4 regions of the Exiguobacterium sp. AB2 genome follow, and region 4 is predicted to be linked to each of the others. Evidence: riboswitches for the same ligand, from Rfam matches in the RefSeq annotation. Region 4 holds a riboswitch; each other region holds the start of a gene.
What was found. Region 4 has a riboswitch for thiamine pyrophosphate ahead of thiT (energy-coupled thiamine transporter ThiT). Riboswitches for the same ligand answer to the same signal wherever they lie in the genome.
Positions count from the first base shown of each region.

Region 1: linked by a shared signal. The riboswitch ahead of DI14_RS06035 (YkoF family thiamine/hydroxymethylpyrimidine-binding protein) and the one ahead of thiT (energy-coupled thiamine transporter ThiT) in region 4 are both predicted to bind thiamine pyrophosphate.
Region 2: linked by a shared signal. The riboswitch ahead of thiW (energy coupling factor transporter S component ThiW) and the one ahead of thiT (energy-coupled thiamine transporter ThiT) in region 4 are both predicted to bind thiamine pyrophosphate.
Region 3: linked by a shared signal. The riboswitch ahead of tenA (thiaminase II) and the one ahead of thiT (energy-coupled thiamine transporter ThiT) in region 4 are both predicted to bind thiamine pyrophosphate.

Region 1 covers NZ_JNAA01000042.1:15,237-23,170, reverse strand. Annotated here, with positions in the region: gene DI14_RS06070 (alpha/beta hydrolase) at 1-453, shown strand, start outside; gene DI14_RS06065 (CPBP family intramembrane glutamic endopeptidase) at 383-1,081, opposite strand; gene DI14_RS06060 (lytic transglycosylase domain-containing protein) at 1,160-1,852, shown strand; gene DI14_RS06055 (DUF1643 domain-containing protein) at 1,885-2,472, shown strand; gene DI14_RS06050 (energy-coupling factor transporter transmembrane protein EcfT) at 2,818-3,555, opposite strand; gene DI14_RS06045 (ABC transporter ATP-binding protein) at 3,552-4,883, opposite strand; gene DI14_RS06040 (ECF transporter S component) at 4,876-5,451, opposite strand; gene DI14_RS06035 (YkoF family thiamine/hydroxymethylpyrimidine-binding protein) at 5,444-6,037, opposite strand; TPP riboswitch at 6,118-6,218, opposite strand; gene DI14_RS06030 (GTP-binding protein) at 6,281-7,474, opposite strand; gene DI14_RS06025 (hypothetical protein) at 7,580-7,843, opposite strand; gene DI14_RS06020 (SMP-30/gluconolactonase/LRE family protein) at 7,856-7,934, opposite strand, start outside.
Region 2 covers NZ_JNAA01000070.1:4,156-12,089, reverse strand. Annotated here, with positions in the region: gene DI14_RS09945 (chloramphenicol acetyltransferase CAT) at 1-39, opposite strand, end outside; gene DI14_RS09940 (DUF402 domain-containing protein) at 90-629, opposite strand; gene DI14_RS09935 (hypothetical protein) at 839-1,585, shown strand; TPP riboswitch at 1,631-1,729, shown strand; gene thiW (energy coupling factor transporter S component ThiW) at 1,792-2,277, shown strand; gene DI14_RS09925 (hypothetical protein) at 2,354-2,617, shown strand; gene DI14_RS09920 (GNAT family N-acetyltransferase) at 2,612-3,091, opposite strand; gene DI14_RS09915 (VOC family protein) at 3,184-3,582, shown strand; gene DI14_RS09910 (LTA synthase family protein) at 3,674-5,491, shown strand; gene DI14_RS09905 (VOC family protein) at 5,508-6,392, opposite strand; gene DI14_RS09900 (putative quinol monooxygenase) at 6,407-6,691, opposite strand; gene DI14_RS09895 (MMPL family transporter) at 6,802-7,934, opposite strand, start outside.
Region 3 covers NZ_JNAA01000067.1:61,736-69,669, reverse strand. Annotated here, with positions in the region: gene DI14_RS09100 (GAF domain-containing protein) at 1-825, shown strand, start outside; gene DI14_RS09095 (lipopolysaccharide assembly protein LapB) at 828-1,766, shown strand; gene DI14_RS09090 (DUF2194 domain-containing protein) at 1,748-3,595, shown strand; gene pelF (GT4 family glycosyltransferase PelF) at 3,592-5,010, shown strand; gene pelG (exopolysaccharide Pel transporter PelG) at 4,991-6,439, shown strand; TPP riboswitch at 6,501-6,605, shown strand; gene tenA (thiaminase II) at 6,680-7,354, shown strand; gene thiM (hydroxyethylthiazole kinase) at 7,351-7,934, shown strand, end outside.
Region 4 covers NZ_JNAA01000102.1:86,955-94,888, reverse strand. Annotated here, with positions in the region: gene rlmN (23S rRNA (adenine(2503)-C(2))-methyltransferase RlmN) at 1-805, shown strand, start outside; gene DI14_RS12330 (Stp1/IreP family PP2C-type Ser/Thr phosphatase) at 814-1,548, shown strand; gene pknB (Stk1 family PASTA domain-containing Ser/Thr kinase) at 1,554-3,497, shown strand; gene rsgA (ribosome small subunit-dependent GTPase A) at 3,544-4,428, shown strand; gene rpe (ribulose-phosphate 3-epimerase) at 4,433-5,089, shown strand; TPP riboswitch at 5,109-5,208, shown strand; gene thiT (energy-coupled thiamine transporter ThiT) at 5,284-5,856, shown strand; gene DI14_RS12305 (thiamine diphosphokinase) at 5,856-6,443, shown strand; gene rpmB (50S ribosomal protein L28) at 6,502-6,690, opposite strand; gene DI14_RS12300 (Asp23/Gls24 family envelope stress response protein) at 6,942-7,304, shown strand; gene DI14_RS12295 (DAK2 domain-containing protein) at 7,327-7,934, shown strand, end outside.

The DNA of each region.
Region 1 (7,934 bases), on a different contig from region 4:
GGTGCGGCGACCATCTTACAGGCGGGACCGCTCACGGATGTCGATTTCTTGATTGCCGAGTGTCCGTTCGATGACATGCGCCAACTGATGCGTCATCAATTGAACAACCTACATCGGCTGCCAGGCGACTTATTGCTCCCCGGAATCAACTACTTCCTTTGGAGCCGGGCCGGGTTTTTGATGCACCAAGTCAGTCCGAAGCGTTCGCTCGCCGAGACGAGCGCCCCGGTGTTGTTCGTCCACGGGACGCGCGACGATTTCGTCCCGACGTGGATGTCCATCGAAATGAACGCCCTCAACCGGCGCAACGAGCTCGCGCTCATCCACGATGCCGAGCATACGAACTGCATCTTAAAAGACCGAGACGCCTACGAGGCCGCCGTCACGAATTTTTTGGCTCGGCGACGTGAATCGGGCCAGCAATCAGATCCAGTAACACATGCAAGACCATGACCGGCCAAAGTAAACCTGTCGCGAGGAACAAGTAGCCGAACACGAAGCCGACGGCGCCGGTCACGATGACACCACGGACGCCTTGATACGCATGGGCGAGACCGAACAAGGCGCCGCTCGCTAAGGCGAGCGATCCGTCCGAGAGATCGACATAGAGCGCGAGCGTATAAATCAAGACGCCGCGGAAGATAAACTCTTCCGTGATCCCGGCCGTGACCGAGACGGCTTTCCAAGCCTGTGCCTCTTCCTTTGTCCGTGGCAACAACACTTTTTCAATCTCAAGCTCATAGTGCGGACGAAGCCGTTCCCGAAGCCGCGCCGACGTCAAGACGGACAAATAGAAGACGAAGATGCCGCCCATGAGGACACAGCTAAAGACGAAATAGTTCCACGACCGTGCATCGGTCACGTCGGGCATGAAGGCAAGGCCAACCGCATCACCCGGCACGTCGAACAAGAACACGAGCGCGACGAGCAACAGCGTCAAGCCCCATGCGGACTTGATCGCCTCCTCGTAGACGCGTCCCCGACCGAGCGACGTGATCATCGATTTCATCAATCGGGCATTGAACAGCTGAATGATCAATAAGTAGGCGAGAATGACGGTAAAGACGATTCGTTCGAGCATCGATATCCACTCCTGTCCTTCCTGTTAGCTATATGCTACACTATTCGGGTATTGTCTAGAAAGCTAGGAGGCGGTATCTTGAAACGATTGATGCTGCGACTGACCAGTATCATGCTTGTGACAGTGTTGTTCCTCGTCGCAATCGGCTGGTTCGGTCAAGATGACAAAGTGAACAACGCCCTTTACCGGGCCTACTATGGAGATCACGGTGTCCCGTCGGATCATGTCTCGGTCTATGAAGACGCCGCGGATACGTATGACGTCGATTGGCGCCTACTCGCCGCCGTCCATCGCGTCGAGACGATTTTTTCACACAGTGCCTCGATGCGGTCATCGGTCGGTGCGATCGGTCCGTTCCAGTTCATGCCCCGGACTTGGCTCGGTTGGCAATATGACACGGACGACCAAAAAGGCGACGTCCCTGAGGACGAGGTCGACTTGACGGATTTGACGTTGATTGAGCAATACGGCGGGCTCGGCCGTGACGGGAACAATGACGGACAAGCCGACCCACACAGCTTAATCGATTCGGCCCATGCGGCCGCGTATTACTTGAGTGAACACGGCGGCCAATCGACCGATTCGATTGAATCGGTTCGTTCGGCCATCTTCGAGTATAATCGCAGCGAACAGTACGTAGACAACGTCATGTCCTACTATGAACAGTATCAAGACGAAGTCACGCTCCTTCCCGGTGACGCGAAGTCGACGAAGCAGCAAGTCGCACGCTACGCAATTCGTTACTTGGAATGGTTCGCGAGTCTGACGTGACCGTTGATCTTTAGTTGAAGTGAGGAAACGATATGAACACACAAATCGAGGAAGTGACGATTCGAGTCAAGTCGGTCTTCAATGACGACAAGACGAAACGCTATATGCGCTCCTATGAGTTCACCGATGTCGTCGATGGCGTGATTTGCGCCGTCATCATCTATTCCCCTCGAATGAGTGACGCGTTCTTGTCTGGGACGACGACGCAACGGGCGTACATGCTCATGCGCAACCATCTCGACAAACCGATTCGGGAAGTGCGCGTCATCAGTCTCGTCCCGACGCTCGCCATAAACGACAATCTGCCTTACGTCGAGTCTCAACTCGACGAGACGAACTTCCATTACGTCGAGGAGACGCTCGACGAGGTCGAACAGAGCAGGGGCATGGTCATCGTCGGCTGGGGATCGCCCGGTCGGCTCATGCATCACGCGACCGCGTATAAGACGCTCTTCGCCGACCACGAGGCGAACATGTTCTGTATCGGGACGACCGCCAAAGGTGAACCGCAACAGATTCGAATGGCCAACGAGAACACCGTGCTCGAGCCGTTCAACAACGAATCAATCAAACCGAAGTTCCGTATCGTCAAAGAAACGAAACAGGACGACTCCGAGTGAGTCGTCCTCAGCTTGTTGACTAACATCAAGCGAATCGCCCGTCTTTCCGGCGCCCACGCTTTCCGCAGGCAATCCCGGAGCCGCATCGCGACTTACGTCGCTGCTGGGTCTCCGTCGGACTGCTTTCCTGCAGGGTAGGGGCGCCGTCGGACGAGTAACGCAAACGGTCGCCGTCTGGCGGCCGTTTTTTTCTGTCGCCACGATGGCCGAAACGAACGTCGACATCGTACGTCATCCATTTCGTGTCGGGGTGACTAGATCGAGCTCGTTGAACACAAAAAACGAACCCATTCGCTTTTTACGAATGGATTCATCAACAGCCTGAGGACGAGTCGTCCAGTTTTTTTAACGGATCCCCACCCACGTACTCACGACGAACAAGAGGACTAAACATGCGGCCAAGACGAAATCGTTCCGCGTGACGGGGACGACCTCGTACGTGCTGCGGCGTTCCCCCGTGAACCCGCGCGCCTCCATCGAGAAGGCGATCCGTTCGGCTTGGCGGATCGAACCGGCCAGGAGCGGAATCAATAGCTTCGGGACATGTCGGACGTGCTCGAGTCGCGTCTCGAGCCGGACGCCCCGGAGCGCGTGCGTCTCATAGAGCTGGATCAGTTCGCTCTTTAAAATCGGAAAGAACCGAAATCCGACGAAGACGCTATAGGCGATCTTCGGTGATAGCTTGCCTTGTTGCATCAAGCTGTAGACGAAACGCTTCGGGTCCGTCGTCAGCGTAAACAACAGTGAGAGTGCCGTGAACGCCAAGACGCGCAAGGCGAGCGTCACGGCAAGGCGCACGTTCTCTTCCGTCACGTCGTTACCGAACAGCGTGAACACGACCGCCCCACCCGCCTCTCTTCCGAAGACGAGCGTCGTCCAGAGTGTCCCGATCGCGGTCAATAGAAACGGGATCATGAACAGTCCCCACCGCCGCCAGCTCACGTCGGCGAACAGTGTTTGGAGGAGGAGCGTGCCGAGAAAAACGGCGAGCGGGGTCCATGGGTTGTACATGAAGGCGAGACCGAACATGAGGCACGTCACGGTCAAAAACTTGAGCGTCGGGTTCATCTCATGAAACGTCATCCCATCTCCTCCATCCATAACCCATGGGCCTGAAGGAGTTCCGGCTGCTCCCAGAGCGATGCGTCATACGGACCGTTCAACTTCCCATCGTGCATTAAATAATACGTGTTCGCAGCCCGGGCGAAGTTGAGGTCGTGCGTCACGAACAGCACGGCCTGACCGTCACGTGCCCGCTCTTCCATCAAGTCATAAAGCGCACCGAGCGACGCCTCGTCTTGTCCGGCGGTCGGTTCATCGAACGCGATGAGTCGTTTCCTAGAGAGCAACATCACGCCAATCGCGAGTCGGCGCTTTTGTCCGTGACTGAGCGAGAGCGGATGGGCGTCATGTAATCGCTCGAGACCGAGCCGCGTCAACACGTCTTCAATCGGGTGATCGTGTCCGTACGCGAGCTCGTGCGCCACCTCGCTCGTGACGAACAGGTGTGCCGGCGATTGCGGGACGAGCCCGACGTCGCGATGGTTCCGGGCGAGACTCCTGAGCCATGTCGATTTGCCGCTCCCGTTACGACCGAGGATTGCGACGACCTCTCCCTCGGCGACGGTCAAGTCACTCGCTGCGAGTTCGAATTCTTTTCGTTTTAAATTCGGTATGTGAAATAAATTGTGTTCCCCTTTTTCGCTCGTAATCGGTGCGAACGTATAGTCGGGGCGCATCTCGAACGGTCCATCGTAGACGATTCGCCCCTCCATAAGTTCGACTTGCCGGTCGAAGAAATCGCCCCACACGTACGGGCGATGTTCGATGACGACGACGTTGACGCTACGGGCGACGCCGTCGAGCCAACGGACGAACCGAGCCGCGGTCTCCGGGTCGAGATGGGCGAGCGGTTCATCAAGGAGGAGCCATTCCGGACGGCCAATCAGTGCACAGGCGACGGCGATTTGCTGCTTCTCGCCACCAGACAAGTCATGGATGTAGCGATGTCGATAATCGTCGAGCCGCAACGTCCGTAACATCATCTCGACGCGCCCCATCATCTCCTCGCGGGGGACGTGAAAGTTTTCGAGCGTAAAGATCAGCTCTTCCTCGACCGTCTGCATGACGAACTGACTGTCGGGGTCTTGGAACACGGTGCCGACCCGACGATTCACCTCGCCGGCCGCGTACGTGTCATACGGCCGGTCGAACAAGTCGAGCCTTCCGGTCACGATGCCGTCACAGTTGTCCGGATAGAGCCGGTTCATCATGGCGAACAGTGTCGATTTCCCCGACCCACTCGACCCGCTGATGAGTGTCCGCCCATCCCGGAGCGTGAGCGTGACGTCTGCCAATACGTCGGTCGACTTGCCGGGATAACGAAACGTCAACTGCTCCGCCTCAACCATGGGCGCGTCCTTGACGTGCGAGCGCGTAGCCTTCGAGCGCACCCGTCCTGAGCAACAAGTCGCTCAAAATCTTTCCACCGAGCCCTGCGATGAGCATCCCGCTCGTGGCGCGCAGGGCGAACATCGTCGCCACGTACGTCGGGCTGAGTGCCGCGAGGCCGCCCATGACGTATGTATAGGCGAAACTCGTCACGGCAGCACCGAAGCCAGCGAGCATGAGCACCCACAGGTCATATCGTTTATACCCGGTGACGGCGAACGCCGCCTCGGCCCCGAGTCCTTGAATGATCCCGACGAGAATGATGCGTGGCCCGATTGCGTTCCCAATCATCATCTCAATCGTCGCCGCGAGCACTTCCGACAAAAAGGCGGCACCGGGCTTACGGATGATATAGGCGGCGATAATCGAGACGATAAACCAAATCCCGAAAATCCACTCGTAGGCGATCGGCCCAATCAGCCCAGCCCATAAATTTCCGACGTGGACGAACGCCAAATAGACGACGGCGAAGACGACCGATAATATCGACAACAAGACGATCTCCTTTAATTTCCACGACTTAAGCATTGTTTTGTCCCTCATGTGACGGACTGTTCACACTGAACGTCACCGTCATGACGACGTGGCTCGTCTTCGCACGCACCCGGTCGAACGTCGCCTCGTAAAACGAGAATACCGGCTCGATGTCGCCATGGATGCCGGAGGCGTAATGCATCGAGTCATTGAACACACCGCGCGCTTTCGCGAAGTCGATCTCTTCATAGATGATGTCCATATACTCCGCGTCCCCGAGCGGATAGAGTGCGAACTGGGATGAGACGTATTGGTTTTCGACCGAACCGTTCGCCGGCTCGTTCGTCACGTCGAGCAAGTTGTCCCCCGTCGTGTCGCCAGGGCAGCCGACCGAGAACGTCCCGCTCATCGAGACGTGCACCCCCGACTTCGTCGCATGAGATAAGACGGCCTTGGCCACATCGAATACGTGCTCACTCCGTCCCCGGATGACCGTCGAGACGTCATCGGTATGGCGCCAGACGTTCTGTAAGTCCGTCTCCTTCAGTGCGTCTTTGATGACGCTCACGAAATCGGACGTCATCGGGCTGAGTGTAAAGCGGAACCCGACAATCGGGCTCGTTCCACATTGGTTGTTCATGTTCTGTTCCCCCTTTATCTGTATGCACGAAAAAAGCCGCATCCATGAGAATGCGGCCACTCGTCCAATTAAAGTCCATCAGAAAAAGTGCCACACTTCCTCACGCCGGTATTACCCGGATCGAGTCATAAGGGATCGGGGCCATGCTCACATCTCAGCCGAAGCACCCCTAGTGTAGTCCAATGTATGCGGTTTGTTCATGCAAGGAACAGTATAGACGACCAATTTCGATTTGTAAACGGTTTATGAGAAAGTGACAACGCCATTCCCTGGAAGCGTGTCTTGGAGCGTCGCCCAGTCGAGCGCCATCTCTTCGTCAGTCAACAGGCAAGTATCAAGCATCGATTCGACACGCGCACGGTCCATTCGCTGTCCAATTAAAACGAGCTCGGTTTGGCGGTCGCCGTAAGGCTCGATATAGTCTTCAGCGAGCTCCGGTTCTGCCGCGAACATAAGCCGGCGCTCCTCTTCCGGAAGCGTCGCGAGCCACCGCCCGGCGTGCTCGAGCGTCGAGGCGTATCCGGCCTGCGAGAACAAGCAGGCGAGGTCGTTACGCGAAGCAATCCATAAAAATCCTTTTGCCCGAACGATTTCCTCAGGGAACTGCTCAATCCACGCATGAAGTCGCGCTGGGTGGAACGGACGACGGCGACGATAGACGAACGAGCTGATGCCGTACTCTTCGGTCTCCGGCGTATGTTCTTCCGACTCAAGCTCTTGGATCCAGCCGGCCGAATGCATCGCCTGCTCGAAATCGAACAGGTTGACGTCGAGCAGTTCGGTCAAGTCGACGTTCGAATGGACCGAGGTCAATAGTTTTGCAGACGGGTTGAGCGTCTTCAGCAGACCGGCCATCTCGTTCAGTTCGGCCTCCGACACCCGGTCGGCTTTGTTCAGGACGATGATGTCGGCGAACTCGACCTGGTCGACGAGCAGGTCGACGACTTCACGGACATCCGTCTCATCGATTGCTTGTTTCCGCTCATGGAGCGACTCACCGGAATTGAAATCTTTCAAGAAACGGTAAGCATCGACGACCGTCACCATCGCATCGATATAGACACGGCTCGTCAAGTCGATGCCGAGCGCGTCATCGGCATACGTGAACGTCTGGGCCACGGGAATCGGTTCCGAGATTCCGGACGACTCGATGATGATCCCGTCAAGTTCACGGTCGTTCGTGAGTTCTTGGACCGCCTCGAGGAGGTCTTCACGGAGCGTGCAACAGATGCAACCGTTCGACAGCTCGACTAGCTTCTCATCGGTCCGCGAAAATCCACTTTGTTCGATTAAACGCTCATCGATATTCAATTCGCTCATATCATTGACGATGACGGCATACTTCTTGCCGGTGCGATTGTTTAAAATATGGTTCATTAACGTCGTCTTGCCGCTCCCAAGATAGCCTGACAACACGGTGATTGGAATTCGTTTCATCATTAACAGCCCCCAAATAGTAATCATTACTTTTTAGATAATGAACGGGATTGACCATCTTGTCAACAAAAAAACACGCTCGCACGGAGCGTGTTTCAGGCATGGCTATTCTTCGAGTGCTTTCCGTTCCGCCTCTGAGCGTGGATAAGCGTTCGCCTGCCACTCGGCCCGATAGATCGAATCGAGCTGCGTCAAGCCGACCTCATCCTCATCTTTGTCCGCGTCGACGCTCGGCGTCTCGTCCCATTTCGGTTCGAGGTAAGAATGATCGTTCGTCTCGCGGTCGTCGAGGTATTTCTTCACCCCGACTCGCGCCACCGCCGCGAGCGCGAGACCGATTCCTACGCGAACGAGCATGCGTTTCACCATGATTCTCCCTCCTTAACGTCCGAAACGATAAAGTGGCATCCCTTTCACTTCCGTATCGATTTTAAACACCGACCCGGCATCCGGATACGTT
Region 2 (7,934 bases), on a different contig from region 4:
CTTCTTTCGTGGCCACGTATCGATGTCAATCTGTCTCATAGTTGATCCCCCTACAGTTTTCTTTCACTGTATCAAAGGAAGCCGCGTGTTCAAAGCATTTGCTTTAACGTCTCGTAATGCCCTTGTGCAAGGTCAAAGTAGACGAAGTCGCGGCGTTCGATGCGGTCGAGCGTCTGTTCGAAATCACGCCAGCCGCTGACGACGAGTTCCGGTGTCAATTCGCCCGTCAACCTCGCCTCCTCGAATTCATCTTCGTCTTTTCGGACGATGTCCCCGTTCGGGAAGACTAAAATGTCGAGCAACAAGTCGTCCATATAGGGAATTCCGTCCTCATAGCCAATCGCTTGGACGATATCAATGTACCATTGCACGATATGGCCTGCGTCATCAAACATGACCGTCACCCCGAACGGTTCGTTGTCCGGGAAATATTGAAGCCATGCATAACCCGCATCGGCCACGATGAATTCCTCTCCGTTATGTTGTTTATACTGTGGGGCCCGGACTGCATCGATTTGAAATAGGGCGACCGTCCCTGAGAAATGCTCGTCATGGACGTCCATCTGGGCATAGCGGTGTTCAAGAATCCGTTCCCAGTCACGTCGGTTGGCAAATTTTCGTTTTGGCATCATACTCGCTCCTTCATCGCTCGTTTGCTTTAACAGTTCGCCAAAATCCGACAGTTCCCTGTTCAGTCGTACAGATTCTGTTCAGTGAACCTGACCGCCTCACGCCTTACTACACCCCCAACGAAAACGTGTATAGGTTCTCATCCGTTTCCATCCATGCTACGCTTCTTCATAATAGGTAAAATTTGTATGGTTAAAGGGTGAGCAGCATGACACGTTTATTTATATTCGGGTTGGGCCTACTGTTACTCGCAGGCTGTACCGATCCAATCGAAAAGCCGGTCATTCCAGCGGATTCGAACGAACCTGGGCCAGAAATCATGAGCGAATGGACACGGGAGGACTTCAAGGACGTCTTCGACCAACACGAAGTCGCCGAAAAATTACTTGAAACCCTCGAGGCGAACGGACTCACGCCATATCGTGAGACGTTCGAACGGGTCGTCATTACTGGTAACGGCATCCACCACACTTATGCAGACGTCTATCCGTTCCAACTCGACGATGGAACGTACGCCACGGTGTATGAAGACGAGGACGGGTGGATTGCGAACGGGACGGAAGCGAATGCGCCGCTCTTTTGGCAAGAAACGTCGTTCTTACAGTTCGTCGAGGAAATCGAGAAACGGAAATATGGGACGAGCGCCCCACCGGAAGACGTCACGTTGACGCAAGATGCGTTTCAATCGATTTACGATCGTCACGCCTATACGTCCGCGCTCATCGTCGAGCTCGACGAATGGGGCGTATCAATCGCCCGCGAGCCGCTTGAGGATGTCATCATCGCCGGGGACGGCGTGACCGAAGTGACCGCGGATTTGATTGTATTTGAGGTCGAGAGCGGGTATGCCATCGTCTACGACCGAGACGGAGAAATCTTTAAAGGGCCCGAGTCCATCGCGCCACTGTTCTGGAACGAAACGGATTACAAACATCTGCTCGAGAAGAACGAATGAATCATCGAACGCTTATGATGACACTATGTTATACTTAAACGAATAAACGACCACTAGGGGAGCCTTCGGGCTGAGACGGCAAACGCCGGACCCTTTGAACCTGATCTGGCTCATACCAGCGTAGGGAAGTGGCATGGGATTCGTCTGTTCCACGCCACTTTTCCTTTTGGAGAAGTGGCGTTTTCATTTTGAAAGGAGACTCATTTATGCGTATTCAACAACTCACTTGGATGGCCATGCTCGTCGCCATCGCGATTATCGGCTCACTGTTCATCTCGATTCCGACCGGAGTCGCCCGGGCTTTCCCGATCCAACATATGGTGAACGTCATCGCGGCTGTTACCGTCGGCCCGCTCGGTGCCGTCCTCGTCGCCTTTGTGACCGGACTCGTACGGGTCATGACCGGTACCGGCTCCCTACTCGCGTTTCCTGGCGGCATGATTGGTGCACTTCTCGCCGGAATCTTCTATATGAAGACGAACCGCGTCGCCTTCGCCGCAATCGGTGAAGTGATCGGCACAGGGGTCATCGCCTCACTCATCGCCGTGCCTTACGCGAAAATCTTGATGGGGTCTGAGTTCGGCGCGTTCTTCTTTTTCCCGGCCTTTCTCGCTTCGAGTGTGACCGGCGCCTTACTCGGCTGGATTGTGCTCGCTCGCGTTAAGCAATTGCGTCCTGCTCTCAAACAATAATTGAGTCATTTGGCCTCTGCCTTTTATCCGAACAAATGGTAAAATAAGGTTATCTCGTTTAGAAGGAGTAACTACCTTGACTCGATTACAATTCGCGATGATTGGAGCGACCGCTCTTGTGATCACCGCCCTTTTATTTACATTGGAGCGCATCGCAGCGTATACGCGTTGGCACGCCTTGGTCGCGACAGGCGTCTGGCCAGAGGAACCGACCGTCATGGATCTGTTGACGCAAAATGGGTTCATTCCGCTCTTTGGCTTCATCGCCATCCTTTGTTTTTTCATGGCCGGGAATTCGGTTAAAGCGACCACAACGAAAACAGGGACGACCGCCTCATAACGGTTGTCCCTGTTTGACGTGATACACCCAAATCGCTTCTCCGTTCCATTCGTCGATGCGGCCGCTATCGACGAATCCACCTCGCTGATAAAACCGCTTCGCCGGTTCATTTGCCGCGTGTAAACTGAGGACGATGTCATCCACGTCGAATCGGTCTTGAATGAAGATGAGCGCCAACTGTAGAAAGCGAGCTCCGAGCCCCTTTCCCTGTTCACGCGCGTCTATCATAAAACGGTCAAGCCAAACGTAGCGATCGATGTTATTCTCCGCGCCAATCATGATGAAGCCGACTGGTCGTTCGTCAAGGCAAAGCGCGTAGCACGTCCAGGCGTATTTGACGTCGACTTCCATCTCGCGGAGTGATTCCGCATTCGTTTCGATGAAGCGAGACTGGTCCGTAGCAACCGTTAAGCCGATGACGGCTTCCCGGTTCGTGTCATCAATCGGTTGAATCGTCAACACATCGGTATCCATCCTTTCACCTCCCCGTGTCCTATACGCCCCTTACCCAAGAAAAGTTCCGTTATCTATAGCGATTCGCTAAACTAAAAGAAAGGAGGGATACGATGAAACAAATTCACCATCTCTGTATCCAAACGCCCGACTATGAAGCGTCGAAACAATTTTACGAAGCGCTCGGCTTCGAACTCGTTCAGGAATCGTCTGACTTTCACACACGGGCGTTTAACAGCTGGTTCAAGCTCGGCGATTTTTATATCGAACTCCAGACGGCAAAGCAAGACGAGACGTTAACCGCTTATTCGAAACATGTGGCCGGTCCCGTCCATTTTGCTTTGTACGTAGACGACCTCGAAGCAGAAGTGAGACGGCTCGAAGCGCTCGGGGTGCCGTTCTTACCGAAACAGGGCGGCAACATCTATTTCGTCGTCGACGGCTATCTAAGTAAATTAAAAGCTCCGGAAGGCACCATCATTGAACTTCGGGACACGTTTTTAATCAAGTGAGGCTTTCCGCCTCGCTTTTTTTGTACACCTCGATGTTTTTGCCCACTTGAAAACAGGAACACTTAACCAACTTGGTTTTTGGAGGCGCTTTATGAAATATCTCGATTATTGGACCTACTTGCTTCTCTCGCTCCTGAAGCTTTATTTATTTAGCGCGCTGACGACGAGTGCATTCACATTTCACTTCTTTCTCGTTAACGTCGGTCTGATTCTCATGATGACGAGCTGGGCGTTACTCGTTCGACCGAACGTTCGCAGATGGATCCTCCTTGCCTCGCTATTTTTACATAGCACCCTGCTCATCTCGGACGCTTGGTATTACCGCTATTTCGGAAACGTCTTGTCGGTCGCGCTCTTGTCAGATGCCGGCCAGATGGGTGACGTCGGCGGTGGGTTCTTGACGTTGATTCAGGCGACCGATTTCCTCATTTTCGCCGACTTACTCGTTTTCGGGGCACTCGTGATGTATCAAAAGCGTCACCCGATTCGTGAGACGAGAGGGCTGCGGATGGCCGGGATCGGCTTTTTGGCCGGAGTCGTGCTGTATAGCGTCCCACTTTACGTCAATTATCCACCGGACGACCGGACGACCATCTCGAACATGCGTGAGTACTATAAATACGGATTTTGGGGTTATCACGGCTTAGACGCGGCGCGTGGCATCCGTGACGGAGCCGGACTCGGGAAGTCGTTGACTGACGTCGACCAATCCAACGTCGCCGCCTTGTCTCCCGCGACCGTGAGCGCCTCGTCCGATACGAACGTCATCGTCGTCCAACTCGAGTCGTTTCAGGCGTCCGTGATTGGCCAAGTCATCAACGGTCAAGACGTGACACCGAGTTTGAACGCGCTCCGCGACGAGATGCTTTATTTCCCGAACGTCTATCAGCAGACACATGAGGGCCGGACATCGGATGCGGAGTTCACCGTCAACACGTCGCTCTACCCGGTCAAGTCGGGATCTGTCTACACCCAGTACGCCGACCACACGTTCGACGCCTTGCCTAAACGATTGAAAGCGGCCGGTTACGACACGGCGGCGATGCATGCGTTTGATAAGACGTTCTGGAATCGGGACAACTTTTACGACAACATCGGTTTCAATCACTTCTTCTCCGCAGAGGATTACCCAGACGGTGAAGTGATCGGCATGGCGCTCAACGACCAAGACTTCTTGACCGAGTCCGTCCGTTTCATGGAGACGCTCGAGCAGCCATTCTATTCGTTCGTCGTCGCCTTGACGAGCCATACGCCGTATGACATCCCGGACCGCGAGAAACGGCTCGACTTGTCCGGCTATGACGACCCGCTCCTCCAAAACTATTATCACACCGTCCACTATGTCGATACGGCCGTCGGGTCGATGGTCGACGCGTTGAAGGCGAACGGCATGTGGGAGGACACGCTCGTTGTGTTTTACGGCGACCACGACAACGGGTTGACCGCCCCCGGCGACGAGATGGCCGAGAAAGAAGGGGCCATATCCGTCACCGAGGTCTTTACGCTCGACCGGGCAGTACCGCTCTATATCAAACCAGCCGGGCTCGCGCATGGCGAGGTGATGCAAGCGAGCGGCGGTCAACTCGACTTCGCCCCGACCATCCTCGAGTTGCTCGGGATGACGCCCGGCTATATGCTCGGAAGTTCGCTTCTCGATGACGAGCCCAACTTGACCGTGTTCCGAAACGGCTCGTTCCGTTACGACGATGTCTACTTCGACCCGGATTTGACGAAGCCGTTCGGGGCCGGCACGTGTTATGCAATCGATTCAGGAGACCCGCTCCCGTTCGACGCCTGCGCGCCGTATATTGACGAAGCGGCCGACCAGTTACGCCTTTCCGACATCATCGTCGAAAAAGACGCCTTATCCGCCCTTACACAAACCGACAAACAAGCCGCCCCGGACTAATCGGGACGGCTTGTTTTTAGTAGACTTTCCGGAGCGTCGCCACATCGATCTTTTTCATCGGCAAGAACGCCTCGGTCACGCGCGCCAACTGCTCCTTTGTTCCGGTCATCAACATCTCTTCCATCTCCCACGGCACGATTTGCCAGGAGACACCATACCGGTCTTGGAGCCAGCCGCACTGTTCCGCTTCCGGGACGGCCGACAGTTTGGCCCAGTACTCGTCAATCTCGGCTTGCGTCTCACAAAACGCGATCAGCGACTGCATCTCATTGAACGCGAACTGATGGTCCTCCGCGCTATCCATGGCGACGAACTCGCGTCCGGACAAGACGAAGCGGGCGTAATTGAGCTTCCCTTCCAACTCGGGACCGTCCGTCGCCTCGTAACGAATCAGATGGTCTTCGAGCACGTACGAATCTGGGAAGATGGAAATCCAGTCGTTCATGCCCACCTCAGCGCGGCCGAAGACGTCCCCGACGAACAAAAAGCACGGGGTCACGGTCTGGATGTCCATCCCGCCACTATGCATGATTTGCCAGGAGACACCGTACTTGTCTTTCAACCAGCCGTAGCGCTCGCTGAAGTCATACGTGTCGAGCGGCATGAGCACCTCTGCCCCCTCCATAAGCTCGTTCCACAGCGTCTCGACTTCTTCCGACGTCGGGAACGTGACCATGTACGAGATGGACGGGTTGCGTTCCTTCAACGGACCCGCCCCGAGCAGTTGAAAGAACTGTCCCGCCAGCGAGACGGTCACAACCGTCGTCTCCCCGGAAGGTGTATCCGTCAGTTTCGTCGTATAGTCGACGAATGAATCCGGGAACTTCGACACATACCACTCCGCAATCGCCTCGACGTCACCTTCAAACCAAATGCACGGGATAATCGGTTGCGTAATCATTAGATGTTCTCCTTTCAGATTTCACGAAGTCGATACACATCACGGACGGCGAGCAGCGTCTCAGCTTGTTTTCGGTACGCTTGATAATGGTCGGAGTTGATATGTGCGTCGAGTGCCGCCTCGTCCCGATACGTCTCATAGAACACGAACGTGCCTGGTTCATCGATTGACTCATGGAGCACATACGTTAAACATCCTTCTTCTTGTCTCGACGGCGGGATGACCTCATCGAGCACTTGCCGTAACGCTTCTTCTTTCCCTGGATGTGCCTTTAATATCGCGGTGATTGTGATTTCCATAGCTGTTTCCTCCTCATTATGAAATGCAATCTCATCTTATACCACGTTCCCGAATCGCGCTGAATGTATACGCTAAAGCGGACACCTCACACGTGAGATGTCCGCTCGGTTCACTCGTCTTTCTTTTTAGGTTTGAACGGCCACCACACCCCGTCACCGAATGAGACGGTGATGGCCGGGATGAGTAACGGCAACACGATCAACCCGTATAGCAACAGCCCGGTGATGACGATTGTCGCGATTTGGACAAGACTGAGCACACCTGACGGGATCATCGCCCCGAACGTGCCCGCGAGGATGACGGCGGCGGTCATGATCACCGTCCCCATCTTCGTCATCGAGTGGACGAGTGCGTCACGTACTGTCATGCCATTCAACGATTCTTCGCGGAACCGGTCGAGGAGGAAAATCGAATAGTCGATGCCAAGTGCGATCAACATGACGAATCCGAAGAACGGAACGGCCCAACTGATCCCGTCGTAACCGAGTCCTTCCACGAAGATGAGCTCCGTGATGGCCGCTGACGTGTAGTACGTCAATAACAGAGACCCAATCATATAAAGCGGCATGATCATGGAACGGAAGAGCATCGCCATGACGACAAAGAGTGTCACGAGCATGATCACGACTGTGCGATTGAAGTCGTTCGTCGATGTCGTGTTCAAGTCACTGTTGATGCTTGAAATGCCGGCATAGCCAATCGTAGCCGCTTCAAACGGGGTATCCGTCACGACACGGTCCATCGTCGCTTTCACCGTTTCGACCGTGTCGATTGCTTCTGGTGAGTACGGATCCATGTCGAGTACGACCTCGAGTTGCGTCGCGGTCCCGTCATCGAACACGTAACGGTCGACCGCCGGTGCGAACGCATCTGACGTCAATGTCCCTTCCGGTAAATAGACGCCCGTGTCGCGTAAACTATCCGCCTCACTAAGTGCCGATAAGAAAGACACGGCCTCCCCTAATCCCGCTTCAATTTGGGACAAGCCAGCGTTGGCTTCACCGACTCCGGTGGCGAGCTGAGACAGTCCGGTCCCAAGTTCCCCAGCTTGCGCACCTTGTGCCGTTAAGGCCGAGGCGGCCTCATTAATCCCGGCCTCGATTTGTCCGAGCCCGACAGACACTTGGCCGAGACCAGCTACCGTCGCTGGAATGTTTTGTGTGACCGTCAAGCCTTGTCCGATAAGACCGAGCTGTGCGTTCAATTGACCCAGCCCTGCCGCTGCCTCCGCGAGTGGCGCCC
Region 3 (7,934 bases), on a different contig from region 4:
ACAGTCGACTTACTCAACACTTCTCAGACGACACTTCGTCAAAAGTTACTCCAATCGGAATATAGCCTCAACCAACTGTATGAATTGGCCGTCTCGCTTGATTTACCACATCCTGAATTGATTCGAAGCGAAACGATTCGCCTCTTGAAAAAATATTTTCTCGCAAGTGACGTTGCCATCTATCACGTCGACCGGTCGCAGAAGTCGATGCGTCTCCTTATTCGCCAAGCGGAGAAAAAAGAGTTCCCGCAAACGATTTTCCTCGACGAGGCATCGGGCATGTTTAAACGTTTTTTCCAAGTCCAAGAGACGACGCTACGCCAACTCGATGATGAAGACTCGGACCCGATGTTGCTCGCGCCGATCACGATTGATGGACAGACGCGTGAAGTCGTCGTCATCAAACGTTTACCGCTCCGTAAGTTGACGACCGATGATTTGCACGTCTTGAACATCCTCTTCTCCTGGATCGGGACGCGTATTGAGAACGCGCAGACGCTCATTCGAAAAGAACAGCATGCTTTGCTCTATCCGGGGACGTCGTTCTATAAAAAAGATGCGTTCACTGAGCTCGTTGCGTTGCAAGAGCAAAAGAAACTGCATCACGGCCAACCATACATCGTACTCGAATATGCGCTTGGCTATGAGCCGGTGTCCCTCGAAAGCATCGAGGCCATCGTCCATTCGTACTTGCGGGAAATCGATGTCGTCGGCTACGACAAAGATGACAACAAGCTGATGCTCTTACTGCCGGGGACGAGCGAAGAACACCGGCAACGGATTTATGACCGGATTGAAGGCATCTTGATTCAGAAAGGGGTGTGAGTATGGCAACGATTAGTAGCACCGTTTGGATTTTCCTCTATGTCATTCATGCCATCCTCGCCCTCGCCTTGCTCATTGTGTTGAAGCGGAGAATGAAAGCCCCAGATTACGGGGTCGCAGTGACAGCCCTTTGCTTCGGGCTGTTTTTACCTTTCATCGCCGAGCTTGCCGTCTATGCTGTCTATCGACTCGCCGAACGGTTCGGTCGCAGTGGCTTGATTGAAGACTACGATGAATATATCGACTTCAAGGTCGTCAACTATGAAAAGATTCGTCACGAGGCGAAATCGAGTGCGAGCTTGCTCCCGTTGACCGATGCCATCAACTCAAAAGACCCGGCGATTCGGAAACATTCGATTTTGACGCACGTGAATAACTCGATTGACCAACAAGGGAAGTACTTGCAGATGGGTCTGCAGAGTAAGGACAGTGAAACGGTCCATTATGCAGCGGCAACGATGAACATTTTGGTCGATCAATACGAACAAGAATTGAAGCAGGCGAAACGTGACTACGACCTTGGGAATCCGGCATCGATTCGCCGGCTCGCCACCATCTATAAACGGATGATCCACAGTGAACTGATTACGACGGTCATGCTGACCGACAAGCGGGAAGCCTGGTTGAAGGAGTTGTTGATTGCCAAAACGCTCTTTCCGCCGACGGCTTGGATATATGAAGATTTGAATGAAATTTATCGTGATGCGAAACGACCGAAAGAGCAACTCGCTATCTTGAAAGAGTATGTGCATCACTTCCCGGAACGCATCGAGGCCCATCTCATGCTCATCGATTTCTATTATGAGCGGGAACGTTGGGCCGAGGTGAAAGCGGTCATGTTTATGATGCAAACCCAATTCTCGCTCGAGGACGTGCCGTACGAGTATCGGCTGCTATTTGAAGAATGGAGTGACACGACATCATGGAAAAACGAACTGTAATCTCATTCTCGCTCTTCATCGTCTTATTTCTCGTCATCGTCGGCGCGATTCAATACTTACGGATCCACTCGTTGCACACGCTGTTGCCGGGTATCGCAGAGCAGCGAATCGAGATTGACCAGATTCAAGGCGGAGAAACGGCTCAGACCGGCCAACATCGCCTTCAAGTCTATCTTGTCCGTGACGAAGAAGAATTGGCCGTTCAGACGGCTGAAAATATCCTATATGGGCTTCGCTATGCGAAAATCGACGTCCAAGAAATCACACCGGAACAAGTCGGGACGGTGACGCCCTCGCCATATACGATTCTCATCTTCACGGGAGAACGGACGACACGTTGGCCGCTCATCGAGATGAAACAATTTGTAAAGCAAGGCGGCAACCTCATCTTTGGCAACCGGTTTAAAGATGCTGCCTTCAATGAGCTGACAGGGATTGAAGAGATTGGGGAGTTTGTGCCGGACGTGTACGGCTTGAATTTCGAGGAAGTGATTTTCCCAGGCTACGTCGACTTGAATCCACCGGAAGATCTGTTCGTCCACAGTGTCGTCGATTTTGCCATCGCAGACGACGCAAACGTCTTACTGTCGGCAGAAAGGTTCCCTATCCTTTGGGAATATGCGGTCGGCGATGGGAACGTGCTCTATTGGAACACGACCATCACCAATCAAAAGATGACGCGTGGCCTATTCGTCCAAACGCTCGGCACGTTGCCACCGGCGTTCGTCTCCGCACAGGCCGCCATCAAGCTCATGTATATCGATGACTTTCCGGCCCCGATCATGAGCGGGAAAATGAAAGACGTCTCGACGACGCCGCTCGACAAATCGGTCAAAGACTTCTTTGCTGAAGATTGGTGGGAAGACATGCTCCGAATGGGCGAAGAAGACGACTTGATTTACACCGGTGCGATGATTGGCACGTACGAGGAAGAAATGGAACTCGTCGATGAAGAGTTGATTAGGCGAGGCGAATTCCCGATGCTGTTTTTCGGTCGTAAGTTATTGGCAAGCGGTGGAGAAATCGGTTTACATGGCTATAACCATCAATCGCTTGTCACGGCTGATGAGCCGATTGACCCGACGTACGGCTATATCCCGTGGAAAGATAAAGACGAGATGAAGCGGTCGCTTCTTCAAGCCGAGTCCGTGTTCGCGAACTATTTCCCGGCTGAGACGCTCAAATCGTACGTCCCACCGTCGAACGCCTTGAATCGGACCGGCGTCGATGCGATCGCTGAAGCGTTACCTGAACTGCGCACAATCGCGTCGCTTTATACCGGGGAACCAGAGAACGGGGATTTCGTGCAAGAGTTCGAGTTCGATGAGACACACCCTCACGTCTACCACTTTCCACGTGTATCGAGCGATTACGGGGAAGAGCGCGGTTCGATTTTCCAGATGGTCGACGCGATTGCCAATTTTGGCGTCTTCTCGCACTTCATTCACCCGGATGACGTTATCGACCCCGACCGGGCACTTGGACGTGATTGGGACACGATGTTCGCCAGTCTGAAAAAAATCAATGACGACGTGAATACAAACTATCCGCACCTGCAGTCGTATACCCAGCATTACGCGACGGAAAAGCTCATCACCTACCAAGCGGCGGACGTGAATATCTCGTTTGATGACGGGACTGTCTACTTGTCAGGCGAAGGGCTCGTCAATCCGTCGCATTTCACGGTCCGGCTCAAGTCCGGACAATCGCTTGAGACAGGTACGTTCGACTTTGGGACGGTCGAACAAATGGAAGCGGATCGCCCGCTCTACTTGGTCACATTGACGGCGGCGAACGCTCAGATTGCCATCGAAGGAGGCACACCATGAAGATTGGACTCGTGTTAGAAGGGAGTTATCCGTACGTGAGCGGAGGGGTGTCGAGTTGGACCCAGACGCTGATTGAAGAGATGCCGGATGTGGAGTTTCAAATCATCTCCATCCAACCGACCGTGAAGCGTCCCGAGGACATGAAGTATGTGTTGCCGGAAAATGTGTCTGGAATCACGCATCTCTATTTGAACGAGTCCGGTGTGAAGGGGAAAGGACGGATGAAACTCGCACCTGAGGAAGAGCGGAAGCTGTCGGATTGGCTGATGTTGAAGAGCCCGAATCGACAGGCACTCGGGATTATCGGGACGCGAGTCCCCTCGAGTGAGGCGTTTTTCGCCAGTGAGTTTTTCTGGCACAACGTCAAGACTGCCTATTCTGAAGAGATGAACGGTGGATCTTTCATCGACTACTTTTGGATGTGGCAAAGCATGTACATGCCGGTGCTTCGCGTGTTGCATCAGCCGCTTCCTGACGTCGATCTCGTCCATTCCGTGTCGACCGGTTACGCCGGGATGGTCGCCTCCTATATGAAGGAGACACAAGGCATCCCGTTCATATTAACCGAGCATGGCATTTATTCCCGTGAGCGGGAAGAAGAGATTCTTCAGTCCTACTGGATTCCGGCTCCGTACAAGCCGCGCTGGGTCCGTTTCTTCCACCACTTGTCACGCGAGGCTTACAATGCGGCCGATGAGATTATTACGCTGTTTGAACGGAATCGTGAATATCAGGAATGGATTGGGGCACCGAGCGAAAAGACGAAGATTATCGCCAACGGCATCGCCGATCGCCACATCCGTCCGGTCATCGAGCCGGTCGAGCACGACGTGTTTCAAATCGGGGCCATCGTCCGTGTCGTACCGATTAAAGATTTAAAGACGATGATTTATGGGGCGAAGATTTTACAAGAACGGCGCCGCCTCTTTAAACTGACGATCATGGGCCCGCTCGATGAGGACGAAGAATATGCCGAGGAATGTCGGTTGTTGATTGAACAGAGCGGTCTGACGGATTATGTCGAACTTGTCGGGAAAGTGAATGTGCAGGAATGGTTACCGACGTTCGATTTGTTGCTACTGACGAGCATCTCGGAAGGGCAGCCGCTAGCCGTCCTAGAAGGGATGGCTGCCGGTATCCCATGGGTGGCGACAGACGTCGGTGCCTGTTCGGAACTTTTATACGGACGCTCGGACGACCCGTTCGGTCCAGCCGGGTTCATCGTGCCGCCTGTCCACCCGGAAGCACTCGCCGATAAAATCGAGTGGATGATGGATTATCCGCGTGAACGGATGCGCTTCGGCAAGAACGGCCGCGAACGCGTCCGTCAATATTACCGGTTGCAACAGTTCGTCGACCGGTATAAAGCAATCTATGAAGCGAGGAGGGAACAGTATGGCGGGCATCGGGTTTAAGCTACAGAAGTTGTTTCAAGAAGACTACTATTCATCCCGGCTGAAGGCGTACACGTTCTCCGGTCTCGTCACCTCAGGACCTTGGCTCATCGTCATTTTGGTCGTCGGGACGATTCAATGGCTGGCGTTTCAAATGCCGATGCTCTCACTCGAGGAACGGACGCTGTTTATGTTGTCGGTATCTTATGCGTTCATCTTCTCGCAAATCTTGTTCAGTTTCCAACAGCTCGTCGTCACGCGTTACGTCGCCGATTTGTTTTACGAGAAGAAAGCACACGATATTTTTCCCGTCTTTACCGGAATGCTGAAAGTGACGATGCTCGCAGCAATCATCATGTACAGCATCTTTTGGATGATTTCACCGCTCGATTTTTTGTATAAGCTCGTCTTGTTCGTCTTGTTCATGACGATTAACGTCATTTGGGTCATGTTCTTATTTTTGAGCGCTGCCAAGTTTTATCAGGCGATCGCGTACAGCTTTTTACTCGGCGGTTTTATCGCGATTGGCGGCGTGTTCTTGATTAGCCGCATCCTAGTGGACCCGACGAGCTTGGAGCTGCTGCTCGGCTTCACGGTCGGGATGCTCGTCACGCTGTTCGGCTTATTCTTTGCGATGCTACGGACGTTCCCGCTCCGCTATGCGACGAACGAGTTTTCCTATTTCCGCTATTTTGATCTCTACCCCGATTTGTTCGCCATCGGCGTCTTGTACGTTCTTGGCATTTGGGTGACGAACTTCATCATTTGGTTCGGGGAGGGGCGGACCGTCGTCGCGCAATCGTTCGTGTTCAACCCGTACTATGACACGGCCGTATTCTGGTCTTATTTGACGATCGTGCCGACCCAGCTCTTGTTCGTCGTCGCCGTCGAGACACGCTTCTATGAACGGTATCGCACGTTCTACGGCCTCATCAACTACGGGGGCGCTTTGCATCAAATCGATAAAGCGAAACAGACGATGACGACCGTCCTAAAGAACGAATTGATTCGTCTCGGACGAAGCCAAGGCGTCGTCACGTTGTTCGCCATTCTCATGGCGGGTGTGTTCGTCGGCTGGATTGGCGTACCGGAAGAAGTCGGTCAAATCTTTCGGATGACGACGCTCGCCGCTTTCGCGAACGCGATGATTCTCGTCTTGACGTTACTCCTTCTCTATTTTGAGGACCGGCGCGGGGCACTCTTCGTTAACTTGTCGTTTTTCACAGGCAACGCACTCTTCACGCTGGCGCTGTTACCGCTCGGCATCGATTGGTATGGCGTCGGGTTTGCCGTCAGTACGACCATCACGTTCTTTATCGCCGGTTTGCGCTTGATGTATTTCATGGGAAAAGTCGACTATTACGTGTTTGCGTCCTCGAATCGACGCAAGCTCGGAATCGAGCGCTTCTCACAGATGGGAACGGCATTGAATCGTCGCTTCTCGCGTTGAAGGGTTCCTATTTCAGCGAAAGATTGATATGATGTGTCCGAAGACGACCGAATTTCATAATGTTTGCCACTAGGGGAGTCGCATGACGCGGCTGAGATGGAAGAGGTCCAGACCCTTTGAACCTGATCTAGTTCACGCTAGCGGAGGGAAGTGGGCGAAACGACTTTTCTCACGCTGTATGTCCGACGCCGCTTCCGTTATGGGAGGCGGCGTTTTTTCATACAAAAGGAGGAGTTCATCATGACGTTCACCCAACACATCCGACAAGAAGCGGATACTTTGTTCCAAGCGAGTTTTGACCACCCGTTCGTCCGATCACTCGGCGAAGGGACGCTCGACGAGGCGAAGTTTCGCCACTATGTTCTGCAAGACTCATACTATCTGAACCAATTTTCGAAAGTGCAGGCGAGAGGGGCAATCGTGGCGCAAGATATGGAACTGTCGAGCCGTTTTTTGACACACGCGCTCCACACGATCGAGGCGGAACACGCGTTACATCGTGAGTTCTTCACGATGCTTGATGTGACCGAGGAAGAGCGACGTACGTTCGAGCCGGCGCCGACCGCATATGCGTACGCGATGCACATGCAACAAGCCGGACCGACGCTCGGGGACGTACTCGCAGCGATTTTACCGTGCTACTGGGTGTACTACGAGATTGGCGAACGATTGAAAGATGCAAAGCCGGAGCATCCGATCTATACGGCTTGGATTGCGACGTATGGGTCGGAATGGTTCCGCGAACTCGTCGAAGAACAGATTGAACGGCTCGACCTGTTGGCCGAGCAAGCGACAGAAGCCGAACGCAAACGTTACCGTCAGTTGTTCTTGAAGAGCTGTTATTACGAAGTGGCGTTTTGGCAGATGGCCTGGACGCTCGAGACGTGGGACGTACCGGTGGAGGTGAGCCGATGAAACGCGATTTGTGGGATAAAGTACGGGCCGAGCGGCCGCTCATCCATAACGTTACGAACATCGTCGTCGCCAACTTCTCGGCGAACGGATTGCTCGCGATCGGTGCGTCACCGGTCATGGCGTCCGCTGTCGAGGAAGTAGCGGAAATGGCGACGGTGAGCGATGCGCTCGTGTTGAATATCGGCACGCTCGATGCGACGACGGAAAGGACGATGATTCGAGCGGGACAAGCGGCGAACGCTGCAGGACGTCCTATCGTCTTCGATCCGGTCGGTGTCGGTGCGACGGCGTTTCGACGTCAAGTGGCGACTGCAATCCTCGAGCAGGTTCAGGTGACGGTCATCCGGGGGAACGCCGGTGAGATGGCGACATTGATTGACCGGACGGCGCACGCGCGCGGGGTCGACGCGGGAGAAGCGTTGCAAGACGTGACAGACGTCGCGCGCGAGGCGGCCAAACGGTATCGCTGTGTCGTCGCCATGACCGGAGAGACGGACGTCGTCAGTGACGGGGACGTGACGATTGAAATCAAAGGAGGAACCGAAACGATGACGCGGACGACCGGGACCGGCTGTCTGCT
Region 4 (7,934 bases):
GTTCGAGCTTCAAGACGGTTATTCCATCGAGACGGTGCTCATGCGCCATGAGTACGGCAACTCGGTCTGTGTCACGACCCAAGTCGGCTGTCGCATCGGCTGCACGTTTTGTGCCTCGACGCTCGGCGGTTTGAAACGTAACCTAGAAGCCGGTGAAATCACGGCCCAGGTGCTCGACGTCCAACGCGCGCTCGACGCGAGCGGTGAACGTGTCGACTCGATCGTCGTCATGGGAATTGGCGAACCGTTCGATAACTACGACGAATTGATGCGCTTTTTGCGCACGGTCAACCACGACGACGGCTTGAACATCGGTTCACGCCACATCACGGTGTCGACGAGTGGGATCGTACCGAAAATCTACAAGTTCGCCGATGAAGGGATGCGTATCAACTTCGCCATCTCGCTTCACGCGCCGACGACGGAAATCCGGACACGCCTCATGCCGATCAACCGGGCCTACAACTTGGATAAGTTGATGGAAGCCGTCAATTACTATACGGAGAAGAGCGGTCGCCGCATCACGTTCGAATACGGTTTATTTGGCGGCGTCAACGACACGGAAGAGCACGCGCATCAACTCGCCGACTTGTTGAAAGGCGTCAAATGTCACGTCAACTTGATTCCGGTCAACCACGTACTCGAGCGTGACTACGTCCGCACACCGCGTAAACAAATTTTTGCCTTTGAAAAAGTGCTCAAAGATCGAAAAGTGAACGTGACGATTCGTCGCGAACAAGGTTCGGATATCGATGCCGCTTGTGGGCAGCTTCGAGCGAAGGAGCGCGAACAAGAAACGAGGTAATGGGAAAGATGGAATTAGCCTATCGAACCGACCGTGGGCAAGTGAGGACGCAAAACGAGGATGCCGTTCTGATTTTAGGGGACGAGCACGCCGGAATCGCCCTCGTTGCCGACGGGATGGGCGGGCATGAAGCCGGGGAAGTCGCGAGTGAACTCGTCATCGAACAGTTCCGACGCGCTTTCCCGACGCTTCCGGCCACGCCGATGGAAATGGAGCAGTGGTTCCGCGACAACGTGGAACTAGCCAATGAACAAGTGCTCGCCTTTTCAAAACAGTCGAACCTCGTCATGATGGGGACGACGATTGCCGGGGTGTGCTGGCACGATGAGACGATCGTCATCGTTCACGTCGGGGACAGCCGCGTCTACGCGTTACGCGACGGGGCGCTGCATCAGTTGACCGAAGACCATTCTTACGTCAACGTCTTGAAACAGCTCGGTGAACTGACCGAGGAAGAGATGCGGGTCCATCCGAAACGGAACATCATCACGCGCGCGATTGGTTCGAACGAGCACGTCGAACCTGATTTACAAGTATTTGCCGAACCTGAATTCGACACGATCTTAATCTGTACGGACGGGTTGACGAATCACTTGACGGATGAAGATATTTTGCTCGTGCTCGAACGTCCGATTTCTGCTGACGTCAAAGCCGATCAATTGATCAATCAAGCCAACCGCTTGGGCGGAAGCGACAACATTACCGTCGCTATCGTCCAATTTACAGATAGAAAGAGAGGATGAATCCGATGCGAAGCGGAGAACGAATTAACGATCGTTATCGGATCGAACAGCAAATCGGCAGCGGGGGTATGGCAAATGTCTATCGGGCCCACGATGAGATTTTGAACCGTACTGTCGCCATCAAAGTGTTACGATCTGAATTCTCGCATAACGAACAGTTTATCCGACGGTTCGAACGAGAAGCCCACGCGGCAACTAGCCTCAACCATCCGAACATCGTCGCCATCTATGACGTCGGGGATGAGCAAGACATCTATTATATCGTCATGGAACATGTCGATGGGATGACGTTGAAACAATATTTGCAAGAAGAATACATATCTGTCGAAGAGGCGTTACGCATCATGGGACAGATTTGTGATGCAATTGACCACGCCCATGCGAACCGAATCATCCATCGCGACATCAAACCACAAAACATGATGATCGACCAAAACGGCAACATGAAAGTGACCGACTTCGGAATCGCCGTCGCCATGTCGAACGCGACGCTCACGCATACGATGTCCGTGCTCGGTTCGGTCCATTACTTCTCACCAGAGCAGGCACGTGGAAAGTTCGCCGACGAGAAATCGGATATTTATTCGCTCGGTGCCGTGTTGTACGAACTTGTGACCGGACGTGTTCCGTTCATTGGAGAGACGCCGGTCGCCGTCGCACTTCAGCATCTGCAAGACGACCCGATTCGACCGATGGATTTGAACCCGAAGATTCCGCAAGCGCTCGAGAACTGTATCATGCAGGCGCTCGCGAAATCGCCAGGCGCACGACACACGTCGGTCGCCTCATTCAAGAAAGACTGCATGACTTCTCTCGACCCGGCGCGCGCGAACGAGTCGAAACGAGTGAATGCGGAACAAGATGCGTTCGACCAGACGCTCGTCATGGCACCGGTCGTCGCGGAAGAGACGACGCCACCGAGTGAGCAGCCGTCGAAACCGGTCGCACCGGTCGAGCCGAAACCGGACGCCAAGAAGCCGAAGAAACGCAAATGGTGGCTCTGGTTATTGCTCGCGCTGTTACTCATCGGCGGTGGAATCGGGGCGTACGTCGTCGCAGACGAGATGTCACGGGCCGTCGTACCTGACGTCGTCGGAATGACTGAAGACGAGGCGACGACAGAACTCGAGGCTTCGGGCTTCGTCGTCGATGTGACGGAACGGGCCAGTGACAACATCGAAGCTGGTAACGTCATTTCACAAAATCCACCGGCCGGACGGAAGCCAAAACGCGGTACGACGGTCACGCTCGTCGTCTCGGCAGGGAAAGAGACGGTCCGGATGCCGGACGTCGAAGGGTTGTCCCAGTCGGCGGCAGAGCGAACATTGAAGGACTTGGACTTCACGGATATCGACATCCAAAAAGAAGCTTCGGAGACGGTCGATAACGGAGATGTCATCTCACAATCGCTCGCTCCGGGCGAAGAAGTCGTCCCGTCAGAAGTGACGGTCACGCTCGTCGTGTCGACGGGCAGCAATAAAATCGAACTTGCCAACTTGGCCGGTTACACGTTCGAAGAAGCGACGACGTACGCCGAACAAAACAACTTGAAAATCGTCAAGCGTGATGAGTATTCGACGAGCGTACCTTCGAACCAAATCATCCGCCAGCTGCCGACAGCAGGCACGGCCGTTGACCCAGGTACGGAATTGACGGTCATCGTCTCGCTCGGTGTCGAACCGACGGATGCGTCCATCGAACGAGAAGTGAGCGTAGAGATCGAACCACCGGCAGAAGGCGAGACGCCTGAGCCCGTCGAGGTCGTCATTCGGACGGTCGATGCGCGTGGCGAGATTGAAGTGCTCCGTGATAAGATAACGGAGACGACGACATACTCCTATACGCTCGTCATCGCGCCTGACGAAGTCGGGACGGCGACGATTGAAGTCGATGGGGAAGTCGTTCGGACCGACTCGGTCACGTACGCCCAAGCGAAGGATGCACAATAACAAAGAGGTGGCGTGCGCGTCACCTCTTTTTCTAGGAGGAAACAGGATGAAAGGAACGATCATTCGCCTACAAGGCGGTTTTTACGATGTCATGACGGAAACAAAGCAAGAGATTCGCTGTCGTGCACGCGGAAATTTCCGTAATCGCAACATCTCGCCGGTCGTCGGAGACGATGTTGAGATTCAAGATCAAAAAGACGGGACCGGCTACATTTTAGCCGTCGACGAGCGGTCGAACCACCTCGTCCGACCACCGATCGCCAATATCGATCAAGCGTTCTTACTGTTCTCGGTGAAGGAACCGGCTTTCTCGTATCACTTGCTCGATCGTTTTCTCGTCTTGATTGAATCGAAACAGATTCATCCGATCATCGTGTTGACGAAGATGGACCTGCTGAATGAGGATGAGATGGAAGCGATTGAACAGGCGGCTTCGCTCTATCGGTCGATTGGCTATGACGTCATCGAGACGTCGACAGAGAGAGGGTCTGGGGTCGAGGCGATACGGGACTTGTTCGAGGCGAAGACGAGCGTGTTCGCTGGCCAGACCGGTGTCGGGAAGAGTTCACTGCTGAACGCCGTCGCGCCTGAACTTGAGCTTGCGACCGGGAAAATCTCGAAGTCGCTCGGCCGCGGAAAGCATACGACGCGTCATGTCACGCTGATTCAACTCGGCGGTGGTCTCGTCGCCGACACGCCTGGCTTCTCGAGCCTCGAGTTCCCACAAGAGCTCGAAGCGGAAGAGTTGCGTTGGTGCTTCCCCGAGTTCGTCGAACGACATGACGACTGCAAGTTCCGGGGCTGTGCCCACGTGAACGAGCCGGGCTGTGCCGTCAAGGCGGCCGTCGAATCGGGCGAAATCGCTTCCACTCGTTACGACAACTATGTTACGTTTATGGAAGAGATGAACGATAGACAACGGAGGTACTGAACTGATGATTAAAATTGCACCATCGATTTTAGCGGCGGACTTCGCCAACCTAGAAGCAGAAGTGAAAGCGGTCGAGACGGCCGGGGCCGATTATATCCATTTTGACGTCATGGACGGACAGTTCGTCCCGAACATCTCGATTGGCTTGCCTGTCCTTTCGAGCTTACGTCAAAAGACCGACATGGTATTGGACGTCCACTTGATGATTGATCAGCCGGAACGGTTCGTCGAGGACTTTATCAAGGCCGGAGCGGACATCGTCACGATCCACGTCGAGGCGACGAATCACGTACATCGCGTCTTGCAACAAATCAAGGCGGCCGGGGCGAAAAGTGGGGTCGTCTTGAACCCGCATACGCCAATCAGTACGATTGAACATGTCGTCCAAGACGTCGACATGGTGCTTCTTATGACCGTGAACCCGGGCTTTGGGGGGCAGGCGTTCATCGAGTCGGTCGTCCCGAAAATCGCGGCGCTCCGCGAGATGCGTCAAGCACGTGGGCTCGACTTTGAAATCGAGATTGATGGCGGCGTGAACGCGACGACGGCGAAACTGTGCATCGACGCAGGGGCCGACGTCCTCGTTGCGGGCTCGGCGATTTACAACGAACCGGACTATAAAGCAGCAATCGATGGCATTCGCAACGCATCTCGTGTATAATCGAGGATAGAACAACAAATATTGTCGCAAGGGGTGTCACATCTGTGGCTGAGAGGCATGCGCTAACCCTTTGAACCTGTTCCGTTCACACGGACGTAGGGATGTGGCGAAAATGCACGTTGCGAATCCAAGCAGCATGGCGTTTACGTCATGCTGCTTTTTGTCGTTCTTTACGATAAAGGGGGAAATGGAAAATGAAACAAAAATTAACACTACAGGCGCTGATTGAGATTTCACTCTTCTCGGCGCTCGCCTTGATCTTTGATTTGCTCATGCCGTATCGGATGCCGCAAGGTGGGTCGATCACACTCGTCATGTTGCCGATTTTCGTGATGGCGTATCGCCATGGATTAAAAGGCGGTCTCGCGACCGGCGCGCTCGTCGGGACGCTCCAACTGCTGTTCGGCGCCTACATCTTCACGCCGGTCCAATTTTTAGTCGACTACACGTTCGCGTATGGCCTCGTCGGGATGGCGGGCGTCTTCGCCGGACAAGTGAAACGGGCCGCCAAAGACGGTTCGAAAAAGACGCTCGTCCTCTATTTGGTGCTCGGGGCGCTCCTCGGTTCGCTCCTCCGTTACGCCGCGCACGTCCTGTCGGGAATCGTCTTCTTCGCCCAATATGCGGAAGGGCCGGTCGTCGCCTATTCGCTCGGCTATAACATGACGTATATGCTCCCGTCCTTCTTGATTGCGACGATTGTGCTCGTGCTCTTGTTCACGACGGCGCCGCGCTTCGCGACGCTCGCCACGCGGGACGTCCGCTAATGCGTGTCTTGATTGTGGCGGCTAGTCCGTCACCCGTTCCGTCTCTTCCCGACGACGTCGATTACGTCATCGCCGTCGACGGGGGTTACGCGACGCTCCTCGCCCAAGGGATTGAACCGAACCTCGTCGTCGGCGACTTCGATTCGTTCACGGGAGTCGTACCGGATGAGGCGTTACGCTATCCGTCTGAAAAAGACGTGACCGACCTCGAGATCGCCCTCGAGGCGGCACGCGGGCATGGGGCTGACGAGATGCTCGTCTACGGGGCGCTCGGAGGCAGGCTCGACATGACGCTCGGGAACATCGGGTTGCTCGAGGCTTACCCGGAGATGTGTCTTTATGCCGACGGCCAAATCGTCTCTCTCGCACGGGAGGGCCGACACGCGCTTGCGCGGCGTGACGACCATTATTTGTCGCTCATTCCATGGAAGCGGGCGAACGTCACGATCCGTGGCGTCAAATACCCGCTCGACCGTCACGACGTCGTCAGCCACGAGGCGTTGACGATTTCAAACGAGTGGGACGCAAAAACGGCAGAACTCGTCGTACATGACGGTATGGTCCTCGTCTTGTACGTCAAAAAATAAGCACAAAAAAAATCCCATCGGCGCATGCCGCTGGGATTTGTTTCGTTCGTGTATAAGATTATACGCGTTCAACGAGACCTGATTTAAGAGCGCGAGCTGAAACCCAAACGCGTTTCGGTTTACCGTCAACGAGAATACGAACTTTTTGTACGTTTACACCCCAAGTACGTTTCGTCTTGTTGAGTGCGTGCGAACGGTTGTTACCTGACTTAGGTGATTTACCTGTTACGTAGCATTTACGTGCCATGCGTTTCCCCTCCTTTTTTATGTGGGTTCGTCCTAATAGACACTCGTTTATATTAGCACGGGTTTTTTCCCGATGCAACTAGAAAATAATAGTATGACAAGAAAAAACTTGACATTACTGGTAAGGATTTTAATAATGGATGAGGGTTACGACCACAATTGACCGAGTTTAAGAGCAGGTCCTTTAAATAACGAGGTAGATATTGTAGAATGTAGTGAAGGAATCATTCCGAATGAAGGAGGCTACTCCATATGGCAATTGATATGAAGACAACATATGGCAATATTGACATTACGAACGACGTCGTGGCAACACTCGCGGGTGGCGCGGCGATGGAATGTTTCGGAGTCGTCGGCATGGCGTCTCAAGCTCAATTGAAAGACGGAATCGCGGAACTATTGAAACGTGAGAACTACGCGCGCGGAGTCGTCGTACGACAAGATGGTGATGATGTACATATCGACATGCACATTATTGTCAGCTACGGTACGAAAGTGTCAGAAGTGGCATACAACGTGCAAAGTCGCGTGAAGTACACGCTCGGTGAAACGTTAGGATTAAACGTTTCGTCAGTAAACATATTCGTCCAAGGCGTTCGGCTGACGAATGACTGACGGAAACGGAGGAGGATTTGGTGTGGGTTTAAAACGTCTAGATGGATTGGTGCTCGCGAACATGATTGCAAACGGAGCAGCCAACTTAAGTCAAAATGCGGATTACGTGGATTCGCTTAACGTTTTCCCGGTCCCAGACGGGGATACAGGAACGAACATGAACTTGACGATGACGTCAGGAGCGAAGGAAGTCGCGGCACTCAACACGGAGAACGCGGCCGACGTGTCGGCGAAATTTGCGCGCGGGTTATTGATGGGGGCGCGTGGGAACTCAGGCGTCATCTTAAGTCAATTATTCCGTGGATTCGGCAAGTCGATTGAAGGCAAGTCAGAACTCTCGACTCTCGATTTCGCAGAGGCGCTCAAACGCGGTGTCGATACGGCGTATAAAGCGGTCATGAAACCGGTTGAAGGAACGATTTTGACGGTCGCCCGTGAAGCGGCAGACGAGGCACTCGTCGCGGCCGAGTCGACAAGTGACTTCAACGAGTTGATGGAGCGAATCGTCGCCGAGGCGAAAGCGTCGCTCGATCGCACACCGGACTTGCTTCCGGTATTGAAAGAAGTCGGCGTCGTCGACTCTGGTGGACAAGGGTTACTCGTCATCTATGAAGGGTTCCTTGCCACGCT